DNA from 3 places in the Klebsiella sp. genome. Region 1 is predicted to be linked to each of the others. Evidence: predicted binding sites of a transcription regulator. Region 1 holds the regulator's gene; each other region holds the start of a gene.
The links. Region 1 encodes sigma-54, which starts transcription at its own class of promoters, with help from an activator protein. Its sites were predicted from a motif close to GTTGGCACANNTTTCGCTNT; they were not measured.

Region 1 (9,824 bases):
GCGTCAACATTCATGACGATATTAAGATCGGTTTACCTTCCCGCGATCGTTATATCGCCAATTATCAGCAAACTATCCGCAATCTTGCTCAGTTTGGCGTTAAGGTCATTTGCTACAACTTCATGCCGGTTTTTGACTGGATGAAGACGGACATGAACTATGTTCTGCCGGATGGCTCCCTGACGATGGCTTTTGAGAAGAAAGATATTGATAAGAGTCTTGAAGAGGTGGTGAAAGAGGTTCTGGAAAATTCGAATGGTTTTGCGCTGCCGGGCTGGGAACCAGAGCGGCTGGCAAAAGTTCAGGACCTGTTTGCTCAATATAAAGATGTTGATGACAAAGTACTGCGTGAAAACCTGGTCTATTTCCTGAATGCAGTGATCCCCGTTTGTGAAGAGGTGGGGGTGAAAATGGCTATTCATCCTGATGATCCGCCGTACTCAATTTTTGGTCTACCGCGAGTGGTGAAAAATCGTGACGATCTGGACTGGATTTGTCGGGCGGTGGATTCAGAGGCGAATGGCATCACGCTCTGTACCGGCTCTATCGCGGAAGACCCGGCTAATGATGTCTACTCGATTCTGGCCGAGTTTACTCGTCGTAAGCGAATCCATTTTGCCCATGTGCGTAATATAAATCTCATCAAAGACAAAGACTTTTATGAGTGCGCTCACCCATCAGAATTTGGCTCTTTAGATATGTACAAAGTGATGCAGGCGCTCTATGACAATGGTTTTAGCGGCTATATTCGCCCGGATCATGGGCGCTTTATTTGGAGAGAAACAGGGCGTCCAGGCTATGGGTTGTACGATCGCGCGCTGGGAGTAACCTACCTCAAAGGGCTATGGGAAGCACTCAGTAAGCGCTAACGACCAGTCCTGTTTCCAATCTATATTCCGGCTGACTGTAATCCTGGGTCAGCCGCGTAACACAATCCTTCCCGCATTTTTTGCACAACTTACAGCGTCTTGCTCAGAATTGAGTATTATTGTGCGAAGTTGTCGCGAAGGAATCTCCTATGAAGCAAATCCGTATGCTGGCGCAGTATTATGTTGACCTGATGATGAAGTTGGGTCTGGTGCGCTTTTCCATGCTACTGGCCCTTGCGCTGGTGGTACTGGCGATTGTGGTGCAAATGGCCGTGACCATGGTGCTGCACGGCCAGGTAGAAAGTATTGATGTTATCCGCTCCATCTTCTTTGGCCTGCTGATTACCCCGTGGGCGGTCTATTTCCTCTCGGTCGTTGTTGAGCAACTGGAAGAGTCCCGGCAGCGCCTCTCGCGGCTAGTGGAGAAGCTGGAGGAGATGCGCGAGCGCGATCTCAAGTTGAATGTGCAGCTTAAGGACAACATCGCCCAGCTTAATCAGGAAATCGGTGAACGTGAAAAAGCTGAAGCAGAACGTGAAACGACGCTTGAGCAACTGAAAATTGAGATGAAGGAACGTGAAGAGGCGCAAATTCAGCTTGAGCAGCAATCCTCCTTCCTGCGCTCCTTCCTTGATGCGTCACCTGATTTGGTTTTCTATCGTAATGAAGACAAAGAATTTTCCGGTTGTAACCGTGCGATGGAGCTATTAACCGGTAAAAGTGAGAAGCAGCTTATTCATCTGAAACCACAGAATGTTTACAGCGCAGAAGTGGCGGAGAAAGTACTGGAAACGGATGAGAAAGTTTTCCGCCATAACGTATCGCTAACCTACGAGCAGTGGCTGGATTATCCGGATGGGCGCAAGGCCTGCTTTGAAATCCGCAAGGTACCGTATTATGACCGCGTAGGTAAGCGACGTGGCTTGATGGGCTTCGGTCGCGATATTACCGAGCGTAAGCGCTATCAGGACGCGCTGGAACGGGCCAGCCGTGATAAGACCACCTTTATCTCTACCATTAGCCATGAGCTGCGTACGCCGCTTAATGGCATCGTGGGGCTTAGCAGGATCCTGCTGGATACCGATCTAACCGCAGAGCAGGAAAAATACCTGAAAACTATCCATATCTCAGCCGTGACGCTGGGTAATATCTTCAACGATATTATTGAGATGGACAAAATGGAGCGGCGTAAAATTCAGCTGGATAATCAGCCGGTTGATTTCACTGGCTTCCTCGCTGACCTGGAAAACCTCTCTGGCCTGCAGGCGCAGCAGAAAGGTCTGCACTTTGTGCTGGATCCCGCACTTCCGCTGCCGCATCAAGTGATAACCGACGGTACGCGGTTGCGCCAGATTCTGTGGAACCTCATTAGTAACGCAGTGAAATTTACTCCGCAGGGCGGGAATGTAAACGTCCGCGTGCGTTATGACGAAGGCGATATTCTGCATTTTGAAGTAGAAGATTCCGGTATTGGTATTCCTGAAGCGGAACAGGACAAAATCTTCGCCATGTATTATCAGGTTAAAGATAGCCAAGGAGGCAAGCCCGCGACCGGCACCGGTATTGGCCTTGCGGTATCGCGTCGTCTGGCGCGCAACATGGGCGGTGATATCTGCGTTTCCAGCCTGCCGGGCAAAGGGGCGACCTTTACGCTCACCGTACATGCACCTGCTATTGCTGAAGAAGTCGAAGACACTTTGGCAGAAGATGAAATGCCATTACCGGCGCTGAACGTGTTGTTGGTGGAAGATATTGAACTGAATGTGATCGTCGCGCGCTCGGTGCTGGAGAAACTGGGCAATAGCGTGGATGTGGCAATGACCGGTAAGGCCGCGCTGGAGATGTTTGTGCCCGGTGAATACGATCTGGTTCTGCTCGATATTCAGCTGCCGGATATGACGGGACTGGATATCTCTCGCCAGCTGAAACAACGCTTTGCTGCTGATGAACTCCCGCCGCTGGTGGCGCTCACCGCTAATGTACTGAAGAACAAAAACGAGTATCTGGACGCCGGGATGGACGATGTCCTGAGTAAACCGTTATCGGTCCCGGCGCTAACCGCAATTATCAAAAAATTCTGGGATTCACCGGAAGAGGAAGAGAACGATATGCCATCCGTAGATGTCAGTAAATCGACTTCTGTACTGGATATTCCGATGCTTGAGCAGTATATCGAACTGGTGGGACCGAAGCTTATCAATGACGGTCTGGTGGTTTTCGAGAGAATGATGCCGGGCTATCTGGCAGTTCTGGAATCGAATCTAACCGCGCGTGACCAGAAAGGCATTGTCGACGAAGGGCATAAAATTAAGGGGGCGGCTGGCTCAATTGGTTTGCGTCACATTCAGCAGCTTGGGCAACAGATTCAGTCACCAGATTTGCCGGCATGGTCAGATAACGTTGCAGAGTGGGTTGAAGAGATGAAATCCGAGTGGCAAAGCGACGTTGCGGTACTGAAAGCGTGGGTAGCGGCGGCTGATAAAAAATGACCCCGGATAAACCGGGGTGCGCGAATACTGCGCCAACACCAGGGAACTGGTTGTTGTGCCAGAATCATTTGAGTGATTTTTTTACACGGCGCAACCTGAGGATTTGGCTTGCTCGCTGATTAAGATAGCAAAGCTTAAATAATTTGTTACGTGAATCGGTAAAATATGTGAAGCATAGCGAGTAAATCAAAATTTTTGACTGGTTCCATAAACTTGTACTAAGGGGCTGATGTGATGAAGAAAATTGGTGTGGTGCTAAGCGGTTGCGGTGTTTTTGACGGCAGCGAAATTCATGAAGCGGTTATTACCTTGCTGGCGATTGCTCGCAGCGGCGCCCAGGCCATCTGTTTTGCACCTGATAAAGTACAAACTGATGTTATCAATCATTTGACCGGGGAAGCGCAGGCTGAAAGCCGTAATGTGCTCGTTGAGGCCGCACGTATTGCGCGCGGGGAAATTCGCCCCCTGGCAGATGCCCGAGCGGATGAGCTGGATGCGCTGATTGTGCCCGGCGGATTTGGCGCGGCGAAAAACCTCAGTAGCTTTGCTTCCCAGGGCAGTGAATGTACGGTGGATAGCGATCTGAAAGAACTGGCTCTGGCCATGCATCTGGCGGGTAAACCGTTGGGCTTTATCTGTATCGCTCCGGCGTTGCTACCTAAAATTTTCTCATTTCCGCTACGCGTGACTATCGGCACCGATCTGGATACCGCAGATGCATTAGAGGAGATGGGCGCTGAACACGTGCCTTGCCCGGTCGATGACATAGTGGTTGATGAAGACCACAAAGTGGTGACGACTCCGGCATATATGCTGGCGCCGAATATTGCTGAAGCGGCGAGCGGAATTGAAAAACTGGTCGCTCGTGTGCTGGTTTTGACTGCATGAAGTCTCGTTTTTCCCCGCTGAGAATGATCAAACGTCTTTTGCTGCGGTTGATGTTGGCATGTTTGGTGGTATGGGGCGGTGGCATTGTGCTGTTTAGCATCGTTCCGGTTCCTTTTTCAGCAGTGATGCTGGAGCGACAGGTTAGCGCCTGGGCCTCTGGAAATTTTCATTACGTCGCCCATTCTGATTGGGTGGGGATGGATGAGATATCTCCCTGGATGGGGCTTGCGGTGATTGCTGCTGAAGATCAGAAATTCCCTGAGCACTGGGGTTTTGATGTGTCTGCCATTGAGAAGGCGTTGGCACATAATGAGCGCAACGAGAGCCGCATTCGCGGTGCCTCAACGCTATCACAGCAGACCGCAAAGAATTTGTTCTTATGGGATGGTCGCAGCTGGCTGAGAAAAGGGCTGGAGGCTGGGCTGACCGTCGGTATCGAGACCGTCTGGAGCAAAAAACGTATCCTCACGGTTTATTTGAATATTGCTGAGTTTGGTGAAGGGACGTTTGGTGTGGAAGCCGCATCACAGCGCTATTTTCATAAACCGGCCAGTAAGTTGACCGCTTCTGAAGCGGCGTTGTTAGCTGCGGTCTTACCTAACCCGATTCGCTTTCGCGCAGACGCACCGTCAGGATACGTCCGTAGTCGGCAAGCGTGGATTTTACGCCAGATGCGTCAATTGGGTGGGGAAGAGTTTATGCAGAAAAATAAGCTACATTGATGTTTTTAGTGGCTAAATTTATAACCCCGGTAAGCATTACGCAACGCAACCGGGGGTTGTGCTAGTCTTCATCAAAACCGGCGTTGAACAGCGCGATAACCGCTGCCAGCGCTTCAACTTCCTGCGGGCCATTCGCTTCAATCTCAATCTGACGTCCTTTGGCTGAGTCAAGCATCAGCAGGGCAATTACGCTATTGGCCTCTGCCTCAGTGCCTTCATCATTGCGCAGCAGGACTTCAGCATCATAGTTCTGCATTAACTCAAACAACTTCATTGCCGGGCGGGCATGCATGCCCAGCTTATTGGTGATCTCAACGGTTTGCTTAACGGTCATGATTTACGTTTTTCCAGCGTCCGATGACGAGACTGCACGTTCTTACCGCGCGAGCGGAAGTAGTCAGCCAGCTGTTCGGCGATGTAGACCGAACGGTGTTTACCGCCAGTACAACCAATGGCCACCGTCAGATAGCTGCGATTATTGGTTTCCAGCATGGGTAACCATAGTTCAAGATAGCTACGAGTCTGGTAGATAAAATTGTGAACTTCCGTGTGTCGGTCGAGGAAGGCGGCGACAGGTTTGTCCAGACCTGTCATCGGGCGCAGCTTCGGATCCCAGTGTGGATTAGGCAAGAAGCGCACATCGAAAACGTAGTCGGCATCGATAGGGATACCATGCTTGAAGCCGAAAGATTCGAAGACCATCGTCAGCTCACGTTCGCGTTTGCCTAGCAAACGAGTACGCAGCATTTCTGCCAGCTCATGCACCGACATCTCGGAAGTATCGACGATCAGATCGGCGCGAGAACGCAGCGGTTCCAGCAGGTCGCTCTCTTCATCAATAGCGCTTTCGAGCGACAGATTTTTGCTCGACAGCGGATGTAAGCGGCGCGTATCGCTGTAGCGGCGAATTAAGGTGTTGCGATCGGCGTCAAGAAACAGCAACTGAGGCGAAAATTCTGCGGGCAGATTTTTCATTGCCTGCTCAAAGATTTCCGGTGACTCAGGCATGTTACGTACGTCAATGCTGACGGCAGCCGAGATATTTCTATCTGCGAGCGAGCGTGCCAGTTCGGGTAACAAAACCACCGGCAGGTTGTCCACGCAGTAGAAACCCATATCTTCCAGCGCTCGCAGGGCGACGGATTTCCCCGATCCTGAACGGCCGCTGACGATCATCAGTACCATGTACCGTTTCTCCTCAGTACGATAAAGAGTAAGGTGCGACTCCCGTTATGCCCCATCGTTGCTTCCTGCTTCGGTGATAATTTCATACAACTCTTCGTTGCTTTGGGCGGCGCGTAGTCGGCGACAGGTTGCTTTATCCGCCAGACGTTTTGCGACCAGTGAAAGCGTATGCAGATGAGTTTTGGTCTGATCGGCGGGAACGAGAAGCGCAAACAGGAGATCGACAGGTTGATTATCGATCGCATCAAAAGCGATCGGGGTTTCCAGTTGGACAAAAACGCCAACGGCCCGAAGCGTATCCTCTTCGAGTTTTCCGTGTGGGATCGCGATACCGTTACCGATCCCGGTACTGCCCATTTTCTCGCGAGTGAGGATCGCTTCGAACACCACCTGAGGCGGCAAGCCTAGCTGTTTTGCTGCCAGCTCGCTGATGATTTCCAGGGCACGTTTCTTGCTCTGGCAGTGAACCTGGCTACGGGTACATTCCTGGTTAAGGACATTGCTCAGTTGTAGAGCCGAATCGTTATTTATCATAATTTCACCTGAGCTCGCCCTGACCAACCGCCTGCTGGCGGTTGGCGTAGGTTATGCCCGGACAATTAGCGTTGTTTCAGTTTATCTTTATGTTTTGTTAGCTGTCTTGCCAGCTTATCAATAAGACCATCGATAGCGGCATACATATCCTGCCCTTCCGCACTGGCATGGATTTCACCACCGTTGACATGCAGGTTGGCATCCGCAATTTGCGTTACCTTCTCTACCTTTAACACAATGTAGACCTGATTGATCCTATCGAAAAACTGCTCCAGCTTGCTAAATTTTGTGTTAACAAAATCGCGCAGAGCAGGGGTTATTTCTACATTGTGTCCTGTAATGTTGAGCTGCATAGTGTCTTCCTTATCGGTTGGGTCAAACCAGTTGTTTACGCTGATTCGACGGCGGAATGGATAAAGACTCTCGATACTTAGCGACGGTTCGGCGCGCCACCATAATACCCTGATCGGATAACATGGTGGTGAGCTTACTGTCGCTCAACGGCTTCGCGGGGTTCTCCGCGGCGATTAACTTCTTCACCAGCGCGCGAATGGCCGTCGACGATGCTTCGCCGCCGCCTTCTGTGCTTACATGGCTGGAGAAGAAATACTTCAGCTCAAAAATACCGCGTGGACTATGCAGGTATTTTTGGGTAGTAACGCGTGAAATGGTCGATTCATGCATTTCGACGGCCTGGGCAATATCAGCCAGTACCATCGGCTTCATATGCTCTTCACCTTTCTCGAAAAAGGCCTGCTGCTGCTCAACAATGCAGCGGCTGACGCGCAGTAGCGTATCGTTACGGCTCTCCAGGCTTTTGATCAGCCAGCGAGCCTCCTGCAGATTGCTGCGGATAAACTGGCCGTCGGCATCATTGCGCGTGCTGTTACCCATTGCAGCATAGTGCTGATTGATCTTCAGGCGCGGTAGGCTATCTGAATTGAGTTCAACAACCCAATGGTCATTCACCTTACGCACCAGCACGTCAGGAATGACATATTCTGGTTCGCCGGTTTGGATGGATTGACCAGGGCGCGGATCCAGGGATTGGATCAGGCTTACCGCTCCCTTTAATACTTCTTCTTTGAGGCGGGTTACGCGCATGAGAGAGCGGAAATCATGATTCGCTAGTAGATCAAGGTGATCGCTGATGATCTGACGTGCTTCATCAATCCAGGGTGTTTCTCTGGCAAACTGCGAAAGTTGAACCAGCAGGCAGTCGCGCAGATCTTTTGCCGCTACGCCGACGGGGTCGAAACGCTGAATGCGCTTGAGGACGGCTTCAACTTCTTCAAGTCCGATTTCATCATCGCCAATGCTCTCCACGATGTCTTCGACAGAAATTGTGAGGTAGCCGGTATCATCAACGGCATCGACGATGGAGGTCGCGATGGCGCGATCGGTATCAGTGAACGGCGTAAGTTCAACCTGCCACATCAGGTAATCTTGCAGGCTTTGAGTGGTCTCACCCTGGTAGACGGGCAGTTCGTCATCCTGATAATCGACGCCGTTACCTGATGGCGTTCCTGCTGTATAAATCTCATCCCAGCTGGCATCAAGCGGCAGTTCTTCAGGCATGTCTTTTTGCTCAAGGGCATCGACGGTATCCAGAGATTCGCGATCCTCGGCCTCTTTGGTTTCTACCTCATCGTGAAGATCGGTTTGCTCCAGCAACGGGTTGCTATCCAGCGCCTGCTGGAGTTCTTGCTGGAGTTCTAACGTGGACAACTGCAGTAAACGAATCGCCTGCTGCAGTTGTGGCGTCATGGCAAGCTGTTGGCTTAGCCTTAATTGCAAACCTTGCTTCATATTCAGGGCCAATATCTCCGACTAAAACGTCTGTAACCTCTACCCTATCAGAGTCTGAAGTCTTCCCCAAGATACACGCGCTTAACCTGCTCGTCTTCAAGGATTTGTTGAGGTGTACCGTGAGCTATCAGATGGCCCTGGCTGACGATATAGGCACGTTCACAAACGGCGAGCGTTTCCCTGACGTTATGGTCGGTAATCAGGACACCCAGGCCGCTATCGCGCAGATGCTCAATGATACGTTTGATATCGATGACGGAAATAGGGTCGACGCCAGCAAAAGGTTCATCCAGCAGGATAAATTTCGGGTTAGCGGCCAGCGCACGGGCGATTTCGACGCGGCGACGTTCACCACCGGAGAGCGCCTGGCCGAGGTTATCGCGCAGGTGCTCAATGTGAAACTCTTCCATCAACTCTTTGGCGCGATCTTCACGCTGCTCGTTGCTTAAGTCGTCACGGATCTGCAATACCGCCATCAGGTTATCGTATACGCTCAGGCGACGGAAAATGGAGGCTTCCTGCGGCAGATAGCCTATACCGCGACGCGCGCGAGCATGTAGTGGCAGCAGGCTGATATCTTCATCGTCAATAATGATGTTGCCAGCGTCGCGCGGAACGATACCGACAACCATATAGAAGGTAGTGGTTTTACCCGCACCGTTCGGGCCGAGCAGGCCAACAATCTCACCTGAATTCACAGTCAGACTGACATCTTCCACCACGCGGCGGCCTTTGTAAGCTTTGGCGAGATTCTTTGCAGTTAATGTTGCCATAACGAATTACTTACCCTTCTTTGACTGGTCGGTGCCTTTGTCCTGCAACTGCGAAGGAACCAGAACCGTGGTCACTCGCCCACCTTTATTGCTGAACGCCTGCATTTTTTGCTCTTTTACCAGATAGGTGATTTTGTCACCCTGGATATTGCTATCGATCTGTTCCAGATGCGCATTGCCGGTCAGCACGACAAAGTCATTTTGCAGTTCATAATGCATTTTTGACGCCCGGCCTTTAACCGGCTTGCCGTTGTCCTGCATCTGGAAGAAGGTCGCTGGGTTACCATAACCGTCAATAACCTCTTTGCCTTTCTCTCCGCCCGGGCGAGTTACGACAACCTTGTCGGCGTTGATTTTGATGGTTCCCTGGGTAACAACGACATTACCAGTAAACGTGACGACATTACCTTGCATATCCAGCGACTGCTGATCGGATTCAATATGAATTGGCTGATCGGTGTCACCGGTTTTTGCCAGTGCCGGCAGGCTGGCGGCCAGTAAGGCGCTGGCGAGCGCAATCTTAAGGCTGAGTTTGTTTGTTCTGAATTTCATATG
Region 2 (9,824 bases), on a different contig from region 1:
CCAGCCCCTTACGGTTCCGGCGCGCATCCCTATTTAACCTGCGATCTTGAGAAAATAGATAGCTGTACGCTAACCCTTCCGGCAAACGAGGTATTGGGCATTGATCCCCAGGAATTGCATCGCGTTGAGCACACAGAACTAAATTTCACCACGCCACGCCCTATCGCGGCGACGCAGATCGATCACACCTTTAAAACGACAGCGCCGGACGATGAGTGGGAAGTCAGGATGTTCAGCGCAGCAAAAAAAATGACTACGTACTTACGTTGCGATCAGCCATGGCTGCAGGTTTACAGCGGCGAGAAATTAAATCGTCTGGGACTTGCCGTAGAACCCATGACCTGCCCGCCTGATGCCTTTAATTCCGGAATTGGCCTTATTTCTCTTGCCCCAGGCGAGATGCACCGGATGCGCTTTTTGATCGGCGCTGAATAGTCCCATTCCGACGCAAAAATTACCGAATTACCCTATATCTACGGAGACGAAAATGAATTCGTTACAACAACGGTCAAGCGCTTTAGAACTCACAATCCTACAGGATGGCTTTGCGCTAACGTATCAACAGCGCCTGATTCTGCGCCATACCTCGCAAACCCCTTGCCTGTGGATTGGCGCCGGCGTCGCGGATATTGATATGTTTCGCGGCAACTTCAGTATTAAAGATAAACTGAACGAGAAAATTGCCCTCACGAGTGCCACGGTCAGTGAATCGTCTGACGGCTGGCGGGTCGATTTCAGCCGCGGCACCACCATCAACGCTACGCTACAAATATCCACTGATGAACAGGGCCGCCTGAAGCTGGATCTGCAAAACGACGATCTCAGCCACAATCGCATCTGGCTGCGGCTGGCCGCTAACCCGGCCGATCATATCTACGGCTGCGGCGAACAGTTCTCTTACTTTGATTTACGCGGCAAGCCGTTCCCCCTGTGGACCAGCGAACAGGGCGTGGGTCGTAATAAAAATAGTTATGTCACCTGGCAGGCGGACTGCAAAGAGAACGCGGGCGGCGACTATTACTGGACCTTCTTCCCGCAACCCACCTTTGTCAGCACGCAAAAATACTACTGCCACGTTGATAACAGCTGCTACATGAATTTCGACTTTAGCGCACCGGAGTATCACGAGCTGGCGCTGTGGGAAGACAAAACCACCCTGCGCTTTGAGTGCGCTGACACCTATATTTCCCTGCTGGAAAAACTGACCGCGCTGTTAGGCCGCCAGCCAGAGCTGCCGGACTGGATTTACGACGGCGTCACGCTGGGTATTCAGGGCGGCACCGAGGTTTGCCAGTACAAACTGGACACCATGCGCAACGCGGGCGTGAAGGTGAACGGTATCTGGGCGCAGGACTGGTCCGGGATCCGTATGACCTCCTTTGGCAAGCGCGTGATGTGGAACTGGAGATGGAACAGCGACAACTACCCACAGCTGGATAGTCGGATTAAGCAGTGGAAAGAAGAAGGCGTGCAGTTCCTCTCGTATATCAACCCGTACGTTGCCAGCGATAAAGATCTCTGCGCCGAAGCGGCAGACCGCGGCTATCTGGCAAAAGATGCCGCTGGCGGTGACTACCTGGTTGAGTTCGGCGAGTTTTACGGCGGCGTTGTCGATCTGACTAACCCGGAGGCCTACGACTGGTTCAAAGAAGTCATCAAAAAGAACATGATTGAGCTCGGTTGCGGCGGCTGGATGGCGGATTTTGGCGAATACCTTCCAACCGATACGTATCTGCACAACGGCGTCAGCGCCGAGATCATGCACAATGCCTGGCCTGCGCTGTGGGCGAAGTGTAACTACGAGGCGCTACAGGAGACCGGCAAGCTCGGCGAGATCCTGTTCTTTATGCGTGCGGGTTACACCGGCAGCCAGAAGTACTCCACTATGATGTGGGCGGGCGATCAGAACGTTGACTGGAGCCTTGATGATGGTCTGGCTTCGGTCGTCCCTGCGGCGCTGTCGCTGGCGATGACCGGCCACGGCCTGCACCACAGCGATATCGGCGGCTACACAACCCTGTTTGACATGAAACGCACGAAAGAGCTGCTGTTGCGCTGGTGCGACTTCAGCGCCTTCACCCCGATGATGCGCACCCACGAAGGTAACCGCCCAGGCGATAACTGGCAGTTTGATGGCGATGCAGAGACTATCGCCCACTTTGCCCGTATGACAACCGTGTTCACCACCCTGAAACCGTATCTCAAACAGGCCGTTGCGCAGAACGCCGCCTCCGGCCTGCCGGTGATGCGCCCGCTGTTCCTGCATTACGAAGACGATGCAGCCACCTATACCCTGAAATATCAGTATCTGCTGGGTCAGGATCTATTGGTTGCGCCGGTTCACGAACAGGGTAAATGCGACTGGACGCTGTATCTGCCAGAAGACAGCTGGGTCAACGTCTGGAGCGGTGAAACCTACCATGGCGGCGAAATTACCATCGATGCGCCAATTGGCCAGCCACCCGTCTTCTATCGCGCGAAGAGTGAGTGGGCATCGCTGTTTGCTACTTTACGCCACATCTAATACGGCTCGCCCGCGGGGAAACTCGCGGGCAAACGGAGAATAACAATGAGTCAAAATTCAGCTAATCCGGCAACCCTGCGCTTGCCTTTTAAAGAAAAACTAGCCTATGGGATGGGCGATTTAGGTTCCAATATTCTTCTGGATATCGGTACGCTCTATTTACTCAAGTTTTATACCGATGTTCTTGGATTACCAGGAACTTACGGCGGTATTATTTTCCTTATCGCCAAGTTTTTTACCGCGTTTACCGATATGGGCACCGGGATTATGCTCGATTCGCGGCGTAAAATTGGTCCGAAGGGTAAATTCCGTCCATTCCTGATTTACGCAGCTTTCCCGGTTACGCTTCTGGCTATCGCTAACTTTGTCGGCACGCCGTTTGAAATCACCGGCAAAACGGTGATGGCAACGGTGCTGTTTATGCTGTACGGACTGTTCTTCAGCATGATGAACTGCTCTTACGGCGCGATGGTACCCGCGATAACGAAAAACCCGGATGAGCGCGCTTCGCTTGCCGCCTGGCGTCAGGGTGGCGCCACGCTCGGCCTGCTGCTGTGCACCGTCGGCTTTGTGCCGGTGATGAACCTGATCGAAGGCAACTCGCAACTGGGTTATATTTTCGCCGCCACGCTGTTCTCCCTGTTCGGCCTGCTGTTTATGTGGCTGTGCTATGCAGGAGTTAAAGAGCGCTACGTCGAAGTTAAGCCCGTTGATGCGGCGCAAAAGCCGGGATTACTGCAATCCTTCCGCGCCATCGCCGGTAACCGCCCGCTGTTTATTCTGTGCATTGCCAACCTCTGTACGCTCGGTGCGTTTAACGTCAAGCTAGCGATCCAGGTCTATTACACCCAGTACGTCCTGAACGACCCAATCCTCCTCTCCTGGATGGGCTTCTTCAGTATGGGCTGTATCTTTATCGGCGTATTCCTGATGCCGGGAATGGTGAGACGCTTTGGTAAGAAAAAGGTCTATATCGGCGGCCTGCTGATTTGGGTAGCGGGCGATCTGCTCAACTACTTCTTTGGCGGCGGATCGGTCAGTTTTGTTGCTTTCTCCTGCCTGGCCTTCTTTGGTTCGGCGTTCGTCAACAGTCTGAACTGGGCGCTGGTCTCCGACACAGTGGAATATGGCGAATGGCGCACCGGCGTGCGTTCTGAAGGTACGGTGTACACCGGGTTTACCTTCTTTCGCAAAGTGTCGCAGGCGCTGGCTGGCTTCTTCCCCGGCTGGATGCTGACCCAGATTGGCTACGTGCCCAACGTGGTGCAATCGGCGGGTACCGTCGAAGGCTTACGCCAGCTGATTTTTATTTATCCGTGCGCGCTAGCGGTGATCACCATCGTGGCGATGGGTTGTTTCTACAACCTTAACGAGAAGATGTATGTCCGCATCGTTGAAGAGATAGAAGCCCGTAAACAACCTGTCTGATAAAAATAATGAATAGCGCCCTTCAGGGCGCTACTGAGGAGCGATTATGTCTGACCATGATCCGCTAACGTTAAAACTGAGCCTACGGGAAAAATGCGCCTATGGCGTGGGTGACTTCGGCTCAAATTTGATGCTGTGTATCGGCACGCTGTATCTGCTTAAATTTTATACCGATGAACTAGGGATGCCTGCATATTACGGCGGGATCATCTTTCTGGTAGCGAAGTTCTTCACCGCCTTTACCGATATGCTAACCGGCGTATTACTGGACTCGCGGCGTAATATCGGCGCAAAGGGGAAATTCAGGCCTTTTATTCTGTATGCCTCATTCCCCGTCGCGCTGGTCGCCACAGCGCAGTTTTTAGCGACAGATTTTACGCTAACGGTGAAAACGGGGCTGGCAACGGTGCTGTTTATGTTGTTCGGCCTGTTCTATAGCCTGATGAACTGCTCTTACGGGGCGATGGTTCCCGCCATCACTAAAAACCCGCACCAGCGCGCAGAACTCGCTGCGTGGCGACAGGGCGGCGCAACCCTGGGCCTGTTACTGTGTACCGTTGGCTTTATGCCCATTCAGGCGCTTTTTACAAGTTCACCTTCGCTTGGCTATCTGATTGCTGCGCTGATCTTCTCCGTTTGCGGGTTATTCAGCATGTGGTGGTGCTTTAGCGGGGTGAAAGAGCGCTATATTGAAATCGTACCGGATCATCATAAACCCAGTATTCTCAAGTCGTTCTGCGCGATTTTCCGTAACCCTCCTCTGCTGGTGCTGTGTATTGCTAACCTATGTACGCTGGCGGCATTTAACATCAAGCTGGCGATTCAGGTCTATTACACCCAGTACGTTCTGAACGATATCCATCTGCTGTCATGGATGGGTTTTTTCAGTATGGGATGTATTCTGGTGGGCGTTTTTCTTGTCCCCACAACGGTGAAGCGCTTCGGTAAAAAGCAGGTTTACCTGGGTGGACTGGCATTGTGGGCCATAGGCGATGTGCTGAACTTTTTCTGGGGAAGTACATCATTTTTATTTGTGACATTCTCCTGCATGGCCTTCTTTGGCACTGCCTTCGTTAACAGCCTGAACTGGGCGCTGGTTCCGGATACGGTTGATTACGGTGAGTGGAAAACGGGTATTCGTGCGGAAGGGTCGGTTTATACTGGTTATACCTTTTCACGAAAAATTTCCGCAGCGCTTGCTGGGTTCTTGCCAGGTATTATGCTGACGCAAATTGGTTATATCCCCAATATTGCGCAAAGTGAAACTACGCTGCTCGGTTTACGTCAGCTTATTTTCCTCTGGCCCTGCGGTCTGGCGATTATCGCGGCATTCACTATGGGCTTCTTTTATAAGCTCAACGAAAGCCGTTTTGCCTTTATTATTGAGGAAATTGGCCAACGAAAAAAACAACACAACCCAGTATTGTGAATAACTAAAAGACTTCTTTTTTAATTATTGCCGCTCTATCCATTTTAATGGATAGCGGCTCCCCTACGTTAAAAAATGGATTTATTATGAAAAAAATAAACGCGATACTTCTGTTAACCTCTGTTATCTCTACCTCTGTTTTTGCCGGTGCCTACGTGGAAAACCGTGAAGCATATAACCTCGCATCCGATCAGATGGAGGTCATGCTGCGCGTTGGCTATAACTTTGATATGGGCGCTGGCCTGATGCTCACCAACACCTATACTCTGCAACGCAAGGATGAGTTAAAGCATGGCTATAACGAAATCGAAGGCTGGTATCCGCTATTCAGACCAACGGATAAATTAACGATTCAGCCGGGAGGGTTAATTACTGACAAGAGCATTGGCTCCAGCGGTGCGGTTTATCTGGATGTGAATTATAAATTTACCCCGTGGTTTAATCTGACCGTGCGTAACCGCTATAATCACAATAACTACAGCTCAACTGACTTAAACGGTGAGCAAGATAATAATGATACCTACGAAGTAGGTACCTATTGGAATTTTATTATCACCGATAAATTTTCTTATACTTTTGAACCACACTATTTTACGCGGGTGAATGACTTTAATAGTAGCAACGGTAAAGACCATCACTGGGAAATTACCAATACCTTCAGATATCGGATCAATCAAAACTGGCTGCCTTACTTTGAACTACGCTGGCTGGATCGTAATGTGGAGCCGTACCACCGGGAACAAAACCAGATACGTGCTGGGGTGAAGTATTTCTTTTAAGTTTTTTAAGCAAAAAAAAGCCGCTGATTATCAGCGGCTTTTCATAGCAAGAAGCATTAATTAATCTTCTTTAGAACCACGCATCGCGCGTTTACGATCGTTCTCGGTCAGATGACGCTTACGGATACGGACAGAAGTCGGGGTGACTTCTACCAGTTCGTCGTCATCGATGAACTCAAGAGCTTGCTCCAGCGTCATTTTCAGTGCCGGAACCAGGGTCGTCGCTTCGTCAGTACCGGAAGCACGCATGTTGGTCAGTTTCTTACCGGTCAGGCAGTTTACAGTCAGGTCGTTAGAACGACTGTGAATACCGATGATCTGGCCTTCGTAAACTTCTGCACCGTGACCCAGGAACAGCTTACCGCGGTCCTGCAGGCTGAACAGTGCGAACGCAACTGCTTTACCCTGGCCGTTGGAGATCAGAACACCGTTCTGACGCTGACCCACATCACCCGCACGAACGTCGTCGTAATGGCTGAAGGTGGAGTACAGCAGACCGGTACCGGAAGTCATGGTCATGAATTCTGAACGGAAGCCGATCAGACCACGGCTTGGGATCACGTAGTCAAGACGTACGCGGCCTTTGCCATCTGGATTCATGTTTTTCAGGTCGCCTTTACGCTCACCCAGTGCCTGCATCACAGAACCCTGGTGCTGCTCTTCGACGTCCAGCGTGACGTTTTCGAACGGCTCTTGTTTACGACCATCGATTTCGCGGAAGATAACTTTCGGACGGGAAACCGCCATCTCGAAACCTTCACGACGCATGTTCTCGATAAGAACCGACAAGTGCAGTTCGCCACGACCAGAAACGCGGAATGCATCTGCATCCGGAGTCTCTTCAACGCGCAGCGCCACGTTATGTACCAGCTCTTTGTTCAGACGGTCAAGGATCTGACGAGAAGTAACGTACTTACCTTCTTTACCGCAGAACGGAGAGGTGTTGACGCAGAAGAACATAGATACGGTCGGCTCATCAACAGACAGCGCCGGCAGCGCTTCAACATTCTGCGTATCGCAGATGGTGTCGGAGATGTTCAGCTCGCCCAGACCGGTGATCGCGATGATATCGCCAGCTTCTGCAACGTCGCTCTCGATACGCTCAAGACCCAGATGGGTCAGAACTTTACCGACTTTACCGTTACGGGTTTTGCCTTCGCTATCAACGATAGTAACCTGCTGGTTCGGCTTCACTTTACCGCGTTTGATGCGGCCGATGCCGATGACGCCAACGTAGTTGTTGTAGTCCAGCTGGGAGATTTGCATCTGCAGCGGGCCATCAAGGTCAACGTTCGGAGCCGGTACGCGATCGACGATAGTCTGATACAGCGGAGTCATATCGTCAGCCATATCTTCGTGATCCAGACCCGCGATACCGTTCAGCGCAGAAGCGTAAACGATAGGGAAGTCCAGCTGTTCGTCGGTAGCGTCGAGGTTTACGAACAGGTCGAATACCTGATCGACAACCCAGTCAGGGCGTGCGCCCGGACGGTCAACTTTGTTGATAACAACAATTGGCTTCAGGCCATGAGCAAAGGCTTTTTTGGTCACGAAGCGCGTCTGCGGCATCGGACCATCCATTGCATCAACGACCAGCAGAACGGAATCGACCATGGACATGACACGTTCAACTTCACCACCAAAGTCGGCGTGCCCCGGGGTATCAACGATGTTGATACGGTAATCATTCCATTTGATAGCGGTGTTTTTAGCCAGGATGGTAATCCCACGCTCTTTCTCCAAATCGTTGGAGTCCATCACACGCTCTTGAGTTTCGGCACGCGCATCGAACGTACCGGATTGCTGCAGCAGCTTATCAACCAGGGTAGTTTTACCATGGTCAACGTGCGCGATGATGGCGATGTTACGCAAATTTTCGATCACAACTTTGCCTCAGGCATTTAGAAATAGCGCGTTATTGTACACGGATTAATCGCACTACAAAACAGGATCACAAACATCCCCCGCAAACAAGTATTGCAGAGTTTCTTTGTGACCGCTTTCACGGAGCGTTAAAAGGGTTATTAAAGGTCAATTGCACCAAATAAGTGCCCAATGTTCACACAATTGCACTATTATAGTGCAATGCATTCATAATGGTGCAGCCCTTTTGCACGATGGTGTGCATGATAACGCCTTTTGGGGGCAATTTAAAAGTTGGCACAGATTTCGCTTTATATTTTTTAAGGCAACAACGCCACCTTAAGCAGTTAGAAAGTTTTCGTTACCACGACGACAATGACCAATCCGGGAGAGTTTAAGTATGTCCGCTGAACACGTTTTGACGATGCTGAACGAGCACGAAGTGAAGTTTGTCGATCTGCGCTTCACCGATACCAAAGGTAAAGAACAGCACGTTACTATTCCTTCTCATCAGGTAAATGCCGAATTCTTCGAAGAAGGCAAAATGTTTGATGGCTCCTCGATTGGCGGCTGGAAAGGTATTAACGAATCCGACATGGTTCTGATGCCGGACGCAACTACCGCGCTGATCGACCCGTTCTACGAAGAACCGACGCTGATCATCCGTTGCGATATCCTGGAACCAGGCACCCTGCAGGGCTATGACCGTGACCCGCGCTCCATCGCCAAACGTGCGGAAGAATACCTGCGCGCAACCGGCATTGCGGATACCGTGCTGTTCGGGCCAGAACCAGAATTCTTCCTGTTCGACGACATTCGTTTTGGTGCGTCTATCTCCGGTTCCCACGTTGCTATCGATGATATCGAAGGCGCATGGAACTCCTCCACCAAATACGAAGGCGGCAACAAAGGCCACCGTCCTGGCGTGAAAGGCGGTTATTTCCCGGTTCCGCCAGTAGACTCTTCTCAGGATATCCGTTCCACCATGTGTATGATCATGGAAGAGATGGGCCTGGTTGTTGAAGCTCACCACCACGAAGTCGCAACTGCAGGTCAGAACGAAATCGCTACCCGCTTCAATACTATGACCAAAAAAGCGGACGAAATTCAGATCTACAAATATGTTGTGCACAACGTCGCACACCGTTTCGGTAAAACAGCGACCTTTATGCCAAAACCAATGTTTGGCGATAACGGTTCCGGTATGCACTGCCACATGTCCCTGTCCAAGAACGGCGTAAACCTGTTCTCCGGCGACAAATACGCAGGCCTGTCTGAACAAGCGCTGTTCTACATCGGCGGCGTAATCAAGCACGCTAAAGCCATTAATGCCCTGGCGAACCCGACCACCAACTCTTACAAGCGTCTGGTCCCGGGTTACGAAGCACCGGTCATGCTGGCTTACTCTGCCCGTAACCGCTCCGCTTCCATCCGTATTCCGGTAGTGACCTCTCCGAAAGCGCGTCGTATCGAAGTCCGCTTCCCGGATCCGGCTGCTAACCCGTACCTGTGCTTTGCTGCATTGCTGATGGCTGGCCTTGACGGTATCAAGAACAAAATCCATCCGGGCGAAGCGATGGACAAAAACCTGTACGATCTGCCGCCGGAAGAAGCGAAAGAGATCCCACAGGTTGCAGGTTCTCTGGAAGAAGCATTGAACGAACTGGATGCTGACCGTGAATTCCTGACCGCTGGTGGCGTATTCACCAACGACGCAATCGATGCTTACATCGCCCTGCGTATTGAAGAGAACGACCGTGTACGCATGACTCCGCACCCGGTTGAGTTCGAGCTGTATTAC
Region 3 (9,824 bases), on a different contig from region 1:
GCGAACCGGCAGCGGAACCCGCGCCCATTGACGAGCAATTTCGCGACCGTGCTGACGGCAAATTTCCAGCGCGTCGAGGTCCGGACGCCATTTGGCCTTCAGGCTCAGGGACATTTCAAAACCGGCATCCTGTAAACGGGTAGAGAGACGGTCAACCGCGCCGCCGCTCCAGCCGTGGGAGCCAAAGGCGCTGGCGTGTTTATTACGAAAACGCAGGCCGGTCATCTCTTCCACCAGCCCGGCGATTTTCGGCATCATCACGTTGTTCATGGTGGAGGTGCCGACCAGCACGCCTTTGGAGCGGAATACGTTGGTCAGGATTTCGTTTTTATCGCTACGGGCGACGTTAAAGATTTTCACCGCCACGTTCGGGTCAACTTCGTTGATGCCCTGGCCAATCGCATCCGCCATCATGCGGGTGTTATTGGACATGGTGTCGTAGAAAATGGTGATACGGTCTTCCTGATAGTCCGCCGCCCATTTCAGGTACAGCTCAACGATCTGGGTTGGATTTTCACGCCATACCACGCCGTGGGAGGTGGCAATCATGTCGACGGGCAGATTGAAGCCGAGAATTTCGGTGATTTTCGGCGTCACCAGGCGGCTGAACGGGGTCAGGATGTTGGCGTAGTAACGCTGGCATTGCTCGAACAGTTCGGTCTGGTCCACTTCGTCGTTGAACAGACGTTCATCGCAGTAGTGCTGGCCAAAGGCATCGTTACTGAACAGTACCGCATCGCCGGTCATGTAGGTCATCATGCTGTCCGGCCAGTGCAGCATCGGGGTTTCCACAAAAATCAGCTGTTTGCCGTTACCGATATCCAGGCTGTCGCCGGTTTTCACTACGTTAAAGTTCCACTCCGGGTGATGGTGGTGGCCGGTGATGGAGTCGATGGCGTTGGCGGTGCAGTAGATTGGGGTGTCCGGGATCTGCGCCATCAACTCGCTCAGCGCACCGGCATGATCTTCTTCAGCGTGGTTAATGATGATGTAGTCGATGTCAGCGAGGTCGATTTCACCGCGCAGGTTCTGTACGAACTCGCGGCTGAATTTATGATCGACGGTATCGATCAGCACATTTTTTTCTTCGCGGATGAGATAGCTGTTGTAGCTGCTGCCGCGCAGCGTTTTGTATTCGGTTCCGTGAAAATCACGTACTTCCCAGTCACGTTGGCCAACCCAATGAATGTTATTTTTAACCAGAATAGACATAGCAACCTCAATTAATTCAACGTTGTTTCAAATAAGATGTTTTGCTTATATCAAGTTACGTGCCAATTTTTTAATGTATTGAATTTTAAGGTTTTAATGTTTTTAGATAAATTTATTGATGTCAAAATGACAATGGTTAAAATAGTCGTTATGACTATCTTTATTGTCAAAATGACTATGAGGCGACAATGAGTTTCTCCGTCGAGGCCCTGGCGAAAATCGCCATTGATTTACAAAGCGATCTCGGTCATGCCGACCGTTTCTCGCGCCTGATTACCACCCTGCGGCAGATTCTCGGCTGCGATGCTTCGGCGCTGCTGCGCTACGAAGCGCATCAGTTTGTGCCGCTGGCGATTGATGGCCTGGCGCAGGATGTACTTGGGCGGCGCTTCGCCCTTGAAGGTCACCCACGGCTGGAGGCGATTGCTCGCGCCGGGGACGTGGTGCGGTTCCCGGCAGACAGCGACCTGCCGGACCCCTATGATGGACTGATCCCCGGTCAGGAGAGCCTGAAGGTGCATGCCTGCGTCGGACTGCCGCTATTTGCCGGGCAAACCCTGATTGGCGCGCTCACCCTCGACGGCATGGATGCGGACCGCTTTGACAGCTTTAGCGATGAGGAGCTGCGCCTGATTGCCGCTCTGGTGGCCGGGGCGTTGAATAACGCGCTGCTGATCGCCCGACTGGAGAATCAAAACGTGCTTCCGGAGCAGGCTATCGCTTACCCGGCGTCCGAGCGTCAGGAGATAATCGGCCTGTCGGCACCGATTTTACAGCTGAAAAAAGAGATCGATATCGTCGCGGCTTCCGACCTTAACGTCCTGATTAGTGGCGAAACCGGCACCGGCAAAGAGCTGGTGGCGAAGGCGGTGCATCAGGGGTCGCCGCGGGCGGCCAATCCGTTGATCTACCTTAACTGCGCGGCTTTGCCGGAGAGCGTGGCGGAGAGCGAGCTGTTTGGCCATGTTAAAGGGGCATTTACCGGAGCGATAAGCAACCGTAGCGGCAAGTTTGAAATGGCGGACAACGGGACGCTGTTCCTTGATGAAATTGGCGAGCTGTCGCTGGCGCTGCAGGCCAAGCTACTGCGGGTGCTGCAGTATGGCGATATTCAGCGCGTCGGCGATGACCGCAGCCTGCGGGTTGATGTACGGGTGCTGGCTGCGACCAACCGCGACCTGCGTCAGGAGGTGGTGGAAGGGCGTTTTCGTGCCGACCTTTACCATCGTCTGAGCGTGTTCCCGCTGTCGGTTCCGGCGCTGCGCGAGCGGGAAAATGACGTCGTGCTGCTGGCGGGCTATTTCTGTGAGCAGTGTCGTTTACGTATGGGGCTGTCGCAGGTGATTTTAAGCGACGCGACGCGCGCCAGACTGCTGGCGTGGTCATGGTCGGGTAACGTGCGCGAGCTGGAGCATGCCATTCATCGGGCGGTAGTTCTGGCGCGGGCAACTCAGGCGGGTAACGAAGTCGTACTGGAGCCACCGCATTTTCAGTTTGCCACGGAAGCGCCGGGTCTGCCTGACGTAAGCCCGCAGCCGGTGGTGGAAGTGGTGAATTTACGCGAGGCGACGGAAGCCTTCCAGCGCGAAGCGATTGCCAGAGCGCTGGCGGATAACAATCGCAACTGGGCCGCTGCCGCCCGCGCGCTGGATCTCGACGTCGCCAACCTGCATCGGCTGGCGAAGCGTCTCGGGCTTAAAGGATCCCGGCCTGATAAAAGTTCTGCAGGTTAATTGCGCCGACTAGTTGACCGTTGTCATCGACCACCGGCGCGGCGCTGATTTTGTGCTTCATCAGGCGCTCTTTGGCTTCTACCGCGCGGCTTTCTGCTTGCAAGGTTACGCCGTTGCGGGTCATTGCCTGGCTGACGACATCTTGCAAACTGCCGCCGCCTACCAGCCAGCGGCGCAGGTCGCCGTCGGTAAACACGCCCTGGACGTGATTGTGCTCATCGCAGACTGCCACCAGCCCCAGGCCGGTGCGGCTGAGTTCGAGCATCGCGTCCATCACGCTGGTATCAACATCCACGCGCGGCACGTCGCCATCGCGGCGCATGAGATGGTGAACTTTGTTCAGCAGTCGTGCGCCCAGCGCCCCAGCCGGATGCGAGCGGGCAAAATCTTCTTCATTAAAGCCGCGAGCCTGCATCACCGCCATCGCCAGCGCGTCGCCGAGCATCAGGGTGTTAACGGTGCTGGAGGTCGGCGCGAGGTGCATTGGGCAGGCTTCGCGTTCTACGGCGATATCAAGTACCGCTTTAGCCGCCAATGCCAACGGAGATTTGGATTTCCCGGTCATTGCCAACAGCGGAATGGATTTTTCTTCCAGGCGCGGGACAATGAGATCCAGCTCTTTAGCGCTGCCGGAGTAGGAGATAAACAGCATCACGTCGCGGCTATCGAGCATCCCAAGGTCGCCGTGCAGCGCCTCCGCCGGATGAACGAAAAATGCCGGAGTGCCGGTGCTGGCGAAGGTGGCGGCCAGTTTTTTGCCAATATGACCTGATTTACCGATCCCGGAGACCACCAGTTTTCCCTCGCAGTGAATGATGATTTCCGCCGCGCGGATGAAGTCGTCGCCCAGGCGTTCAGGCAGGCGGCTCGCCTCCTGAAGCTCCAGCATCAGGGTCTGGCGTCCGGCTTCTAACAGAAAGTTACTCATGATGTTCTCCAGTAATAATGACCTCGATGCCTTTTTCTTCCAGCGCTTGCTTGAATTCCTGGCTGATATCGGCATCGGTAATCAGTTTGTCCACGCTCTCCAGACCGCAGACGATATTGGGACTTTTGCGGCCAAACTTCGATGAGTCGGCCATCAGGATAACCTCGCGGGCGGCATTGCACATCGCTTTGCTGACCGTATAAACCTCATTAAAGGTGGTGACGCCAGCGATTAAATCAATCCCGTCGGTTCCCATAAACAGTTTATCGAAGCTGAAGTGCTCGAAGGCGTTTTCCGCCAGCTGGCCATGAAAGGAAGCCGATTTTTTACGGAAGGTACCACCAGGCATCAGGATAGTTTGTTCATTATCCAGCTCGGAGAGGGCGTTGACGATATGCAGGCTGTTGGTCATCACGGTGATGTTATTGAAGCGGCTGAGCATCGGCACCATTTGCAGCACCGTACTGCCGGCGTCAAGAATGATCGAGTCGCCATCGTGAATAAAGCCCACCGCAACTTCGGCAATTCGCTCTTTTTTATGGGTGTTGATCAGCGTCTTGTGGTCGATGGGCGGGTCGGCCTCGTCTTTATTTAACACCACGCCGCCGTAGGTGCGGATAACGGTACCGGCATTCTCAAGGATGACCAGATCCTTGCGGATGGTGGTACCGGTGGTGTCGAAGTGTTGCGCCAGCTCTTCGACCGAACATTTACCCTGCGATTGCAGGTGCTCGAGAATGGCTGCCTGGCGCTGACGTGGTTTCATAGGCGTTGTATCCTGCGTTTAAAGTTTCGAAGTGATAATTTCGCAAGATATTAACTTTCACAACGAAATTATCCATGTTTCGGATTAAGCGCTAATAATAGTGCATTCTGACAGAGCGGATCATTGGGAAAGATCACATCAGGTTGCAATTCCTCGAGATGTTTGCCGTTGAGAGCGGGAATTTTTTGTGGTCTGGCGAAGACGGTGAGACCTTTCATTAACAGCGTATCGCGAATGCGATCATGCTCGTCGACGGCGATGGCGACGACGGCGCGCGGTTTAAAACGGCCCGAGGAGCGACCTACGCCAACCCGGCCCTGCTGGCATAGCTGGTCGAAGGCGCGGTTGAACTGGCGGATTTGCCAGCCGCCAAAGGCGAGCTGGGTTATCCAGGCGATGGCGGCGACGGTGATGAGTGCGGTAACCATAAAATCTCCTTAAGGTGCGTGCGATATTCCCCCGGAGGCGGCGCGTTGCGCCTGTCCGGGCTACCAGACAGCTGCATAATCGGTAGCCCGGACAGATGCGCAGCATCGCCTCCGGGAAAACAGCGCGCAACGTTTTAAAACATCACCTGCCCGCCGGTGACGTTGATGGACTGCCCGGTGCAGTACGAAGCCTGCGGGCTGGCGTAAAACATCAGCACGTTGAGCACATCCTGATAATCGCAACCGCGCTTGAGCGGAACTTTATCGACGTAATACTGTTCAACTTCGTTCTCGGCAATCCCCAGCTTGGTGGCGTACTGCGGCAGCAGCGACTGGAACATCGGCGACTTCAGCAGGTTGCCCAGCATCAGCGAATGGACGGTGATACCGTACTCCGCGAGATCTAATGCCAGAGACTGCGTCAGCCCCACTCCGCCAAATTTCGCCGCGCTATAGCCGGAGTTGTGCTTGCTCCCCACTTTGCCGGATTTCGAGTTGATCTGGATGATGCGTCCTTTAATACCGTCGCGGATCATCAAGCGGGAAAACTCGCGGGCGCAGAGGAAGTAGCCCACCAGATTAACCTGCAGCGAGCGGTCGAAATCGCCCAAGGCAAAATCGCTGATAAAGGCCGCTTTGGCGATCCCGGCGCTGTAGACCAACAGGTCTGCGCGAGAAAATATTTCGTCAACGCCGCGGGCGAGGGCGACGACGCTGGCTTCGCTGGTGGCGTCTGCGCCAAAGCCGTAGGCCGTTCCTTCGCCGTATTCAGCATTAATGGCCTGCGCGACGCGAGTCGCTTTATCGCTCTGGATGTCGACAACCGCCACGCGATAGCCCTCTGCAGCAAGGCCGCGACATAGAAACTCCCCTAAGGTTTGTCCCCCACCGATGACAACAGCAACCTGATTCATAATTTTCTCCTTACAACTTAAGCAACAAATTTCAGTACGCAGCCGGTGGTGATGGCTTCCGGCACCGGGCCCGCCACGTGGACGGTTCCGGGGAATTCCGCTTCGCTGTGACCATCAAAACGCAGCGTGATATGGCCGAGCTCGCGCAGGTTCTGCTCGGCAACGTCGCCGACGGCGGTCACTGGATAGCGCTGTTCGCCAAGCTGAAGCTCTGCGCCCGGGACCAGCGGGCCGGATAGCTCGCCGTGGTTGTGAATAAAGCAATACTCTTCGATGTCGGCCGGGGCCCCTTCGCGGAAGGTGATCAGCATCTGGTCTTCCAGCGCCATCGTCGCACTGGCACCGATACGCGTAATGGTGGTCTGGTAAATCACGGTCATCTTCAGGAACCTCTTATTGGTAAATAAATCCGGAAACAAACCAGGCGATCAGCACCGTTGGCGCGCCGGTCAGGAAGCGGCTCACCAGCACCGACGGGACGCCGACGCGCACGGTGTCCTGTCGCGCTTCGGCCAAAGACAGACCAACCGGGATAAAGTCGCAGGCGGCCTGGGCGTTAATGGCAAACAGTGCGGGCAGGGCGAGATGTGGTGGAATATTGCCAAGACCAATCTGCACGCCAATCAGTACGCCGATAACCTGGGCGATAACCGCGCCAGGGCCGAGGAACGGTGACAGCAACGGAAAGGAGCAGATAAGCGCCAGCGTAACGAGGCCCAGCGGATGGCTGGCAAGCGGCGCCAGACCGTGGGCAATCCAGTCGCCGACGCCGGAGGCCATGATGATGCCGATCAGCGCTGAAACGAAGGCCATAAACGGCAGGATGGTTTTCAGCACCGTATCGATGGTGTCGCGACCTGCCTGGAACAGCACCGCGACTACGGAACCCATGCCCATGCCGACCTTCGCCAGCAGGCCGTCGCTCTGCTCGGTTATCTTCTTGCTGGTGTCATAGTCGCGGACCGCCGGTTGAGCTGGCGTGTCCTGTGGAGCAGGGGAGTCGTTATCTGTTAAGACGTGAATGTTCTCGCTTTTAACTCCGGAAACGTAAATATCCTCGACGATGTACTGCGCCAGCGGCCCGGATTTGCCGGTAGCGTGGATATTAATGGTCGGGATACGACGCTTTGGGTAGATGCCGCAGCGCAGGGTGCCGCCGCAGTCGATAATCGCCACGCCGATTTCCGCTTCCGGCGGTTCGCCCTCTTTGAAGCCATCGACCGCCTGCCAGCCGGTGAGGCTCGCGATTTTATCGACGATCGCCGGACGGGTGCCTGCGGTGATATAGACAATTTTTTTACCGGCAACTACGTCCAGTTCGAGCGGGCCGCCCCAGCCACCGGTGCCTTTTTCAATACGAATACGTGTCATGATGTTGCTCCTGACAGATGGACTTTCTGCTCAAGTTGGATGGCCATTTTCTTCTCAAAAATCGACGTGGTCAGGTCGGTCACCCAGCCGCGGAAGAAGTTAGTTACCAGGCCCACCAGCAGATAGCTCACCGCCAGCGGCCCTAACGGCAGGCCGAGAGTGGTCAGCCCGTTGGCGATCCCGAGATAGACAAAGAGCTCGCCGGGGTTGATGTGCGGAAACAGACCGTTCATTGAGTGGCAGCTGTAGGAGGCCGCCGCGTAATAGCTTGGTTTGTATTTCTCGGGCATAAAGCGCCCAAGGCTCAGGGTCATCGGGTTACAAAAAACGAAGGTGCCGATGCAGGGCAGCAGCAGGTAGCGGGAGATCGGATTACCGGCGCAGCGTTGCGCCAGCTTTTCGATCCGCTGCTGACCAATAAAGTTGATCAGCGCGTTCATGATCACCAGCAGACTGATCAGCAAAGGCAGGATCCCGGTGACCATACCGGTAAACACCTCGCCTCCCTTCTGGAACAGGCCGATAAACCATTCGGCACCGTGGGTCACGACTTCAATCATTGTTCTCTCCTTCAGCGTGTTATTTTTCTTGCTAACTGGCGGCTAATTTTAATCATTTTGAAAGATTTAAAAGTGTTAATTTGATCGCAAAATGAAAGATAAATATTTTATTTTGAAAGATTGTGGCTGAGGAAGAGAAAAGAATGTGACGAGCGATGAGGTAAAAATGGCAATAAAAAAGAATTTCAGTCGCTGCCGCTTCCTTGTGAGCGGGCGCATGCTTTACCATAATTACCTCTTGCCGATTTGTTAAATGGATGTCCCATGTTGAAGCGTCGTTATCTGGCTTTACTCCCCCTGTGTGTCCTTCTCGCTGCCTGCAGCAGCAAACCTCAAACCCCCGCAGAAACGGAAATGGCGGGCGGCACGGGCGGTTTTTTGCTGGAGCCGCAGCATAACGTGATGCAGATGGGCGGTGATTTCGCCAATAACCCGGCGGCGGAGCAGTTCATCGATAAAATGGTGAGCAAGCATGGCTTCGACCGCCAGCAGCTGCATGAAATCCTCTCGCAGGCCAAACGTCTGGACTATGTTTTGCGTCTGATGGACCGTCAGGCGCCGACCGGGCTGCCGCCGTCAGGGCCAAACGGCGCCTGGCTGCGCTACAAAAAACAGTTTATTACCCCGGATAACGTGCAGAACGGCGTGGTGTTCTGGAACCAGTATCAGGACGCGCTCAACCGTGCGTATCAGGTTTACGGCGTGCCGCCGGAAATTATCGTCGGGATTATTGGCGTGGAAACTCGCTGGGGCCGGGTGATGGGCAAAACCCGCATCCTTGATGCGCTGGCGACGCTGTCGTTCAACTACCCGCGCCGCGCTGAGTACTTCTCCGGCGAGCTGGAAACCTTCCTGCTGATGGCACGCAGTGAAAAAGATGATCCGCTGGACCTGAAAGGGTCGTTTGCCGGAGCGATGGGCTACGGCCAATTTATGCCATCCTCCTATCGCCAGTACGCTGTGGATTTCAACGGCGACGGGCATATCAACCTGTGGGATCCAGTTGATGCTATCGGCAGCGTGGCTAACTACTTTAAGCAGCACGGCTGGGTGAGCGGCGATGTGGTTGCGGTGCAGGCGATGGGCCAGGCGCCTGGTCTGGATAACGGTTTCAAAACCAAATACAGCGTCTCGCAGCTGGCTGCGGCGGGATTAACCCCGACTCAGTCGCTGGGTAACCATCAGCAGGCGAGCCTGCTGCGGCTGGATATAGGCACCGGATACCAGTACTGGTACGGCCTGCCGAACTTCTACACCATCACCCGCTATAACCACAGCACCCATTATGCGATGGCCGTCTGGCAGCTGGGGCTGGCGGTTTCTCAGGCCCGTATGCAGTAATCTTGCCCTTTATGCACCTCTCCGTTCGGAGAGGTGTTTGTAACATTTTGCAGCATTTCCTTTCGTTGACACCAATTTACATTCTACGCATTTTTCAATATTGTTATGTTATAACGTTTTATTGAGGTGTGAGAATTGACTTCCATATTGATGGCTTCCGGCGTTACGCGGCTGATTATCGCCTGTTTTCTGCTGGTCGTGCTGTGGCTGGCAACCTGGTGGGCAGTGTCGTTGCCATGATAGAGCTCAATCATCTGGTGGCTGGCTATGAAGGCCTTGCCATTACGCCATCGCTTAGCGGCACGATCGAAACGGGCAGCATGACGGCTATCGTCGGCCTGAACGGCTGCGGTAAATCGACGCTGCTAAAGACGCTGGCCGGGTTTATTCCACCGGTGAGTGGCCGTCTGAACTGGCGTGACGGACGGCCGATTATCGGTTGGCTGGCTCAGCACCACTCTCTGGAGTCGCAGTTTCCACTCACCGTGCAGGACGTCGTCAGCCAGGGCGCCTGGCCGCGCGTGTCGTTGCTGCGCGGGGTACGGGGAGAAATTCGTCAGCGTATTAGCAC

Region 2: the regulator sigma-54 is predicted to act here: its motif matches at 8,317-8,336, upstream of glnA (glutamate--ammonia ligase).
Region 3: the regulator sigma-54 is predicted to act here: its motif matches at 1,260-1,279, upstream of norV (anaerobic nitric oxide reductase flavorubredoxin).

The regions. Positions count from the first base shown of each region.
Region 1 covers NZ_JAPUEW010000004.1:56,257-66,080, forward strand. The annotation lists gene uxuA (mannonate dehydratase) at 1-869, shown strand, start outside; gene arcB (aerobic respiration two-component sensor histidine kinase ArcB) at 1,019-3,358, shown strand; gene elbB (isoprenoid biosynthesis glyoxalase ElbB) at 3,593-4,246, shown strand; gene mtgA (monofunctional biosynthetic peptidoglycan transglycosylase) at 4,243-4,968, shown strand; gene npr (PTS phosphocarrier protein NPr) at 5,030-5,302, opposite strand; gene rapZ (RNase adapter RapZ) at 5,299-6,153, opposite strand; gene ptsN (PTS IIA-like nitrogen regulatory protein PtsN) at 6,199-6,687, opposite strand; gene hpf (ribosome hibernation promoting factor) at 6,753-7,040, opposite strand; gene rpoN (RNA polymerase factor sigma-54) at 7,063-8,496, opposite strand; gene lptB (LPS export ABC transporter ATP-binding protein) at 8,544-9,269, opposite strand; gene lptA (lipopolysaccharide ABC transporter substrate-binding protein LptA) at 9,276-9,821, opposite strand; gene lptC (LPS export ABC transporter periplasmic protein LptC) at 9,790-9,824, opposite strand, start outside.
Region 2 covers NZ_JAPUEW010000100.1:13,957-23,780, reverse strand. The annotation lists gene QVF11_RS28070 (aldose-1-epimerase) at 1-435, shown strand, start outside; gene QVF11_RS28065 (alpha-glucosidase) at 488-2,524, shown strand; gene QVF11_RS28060 (MFS transporter) at 2,570-3,952, shown strand; gene QVF11_RS28055 (MFS transporter) at 3,999-5,381, shown strand; gene ompL (porin OmpL) at 5,468-6,160, shown strand; gene typA (ribosome-dependent GTPase TypA) at 6,221-8,044, opposite strand; gene glnA (glutamate--ammonia ligase) at 8,424-9,824, shown strand, end outside.
Region 3 covers NZ_JAPUEW010000049.1:175,948-185,771, forward strand. The annotation lists gene norV (anaerobic nitric oxide reductase flavorubredoxin) at 1-1,212, opposite strand, end outside; gene norR (nitric oxide reductase transcriptional regulator NorR) at 1,401-2,945, shown strand; gene gutQ (arabinose-5-phosphate isomerase GutQ) at 2,908-3,873, opposite strand; gene srlR (glucitol operon DNA-binding transcriptional repressor SrlR) at 3,866-4,639, opposite strand; gene gutM (transcriptional regulator GutM) at 4,708-5,067, opposite strand; gene srlD (sorbitol-6-phosphate dehydrogenase) at 5,202-5,981, opposite strand; gene srlB (PTS glucitol/sorbitol transporter subunit IIA) at 5,999-6,361, opposite strand; gene srlE (PTS glucitol/sorbitol transporter subunit IIB) at 6,375-7,352, opposite strand; gene srlA (PTS glucitol/sorbitol transporter subunit IIC) at 7,349-7,912, opposite strand; gene mltB (lytic murein transglycosylase B) at 8,177-9,253, shown strand; gene QVF11_RS15810 (metal ABC transporter ATP-binding protein) at 9,457-9,824, shown strand, end outside.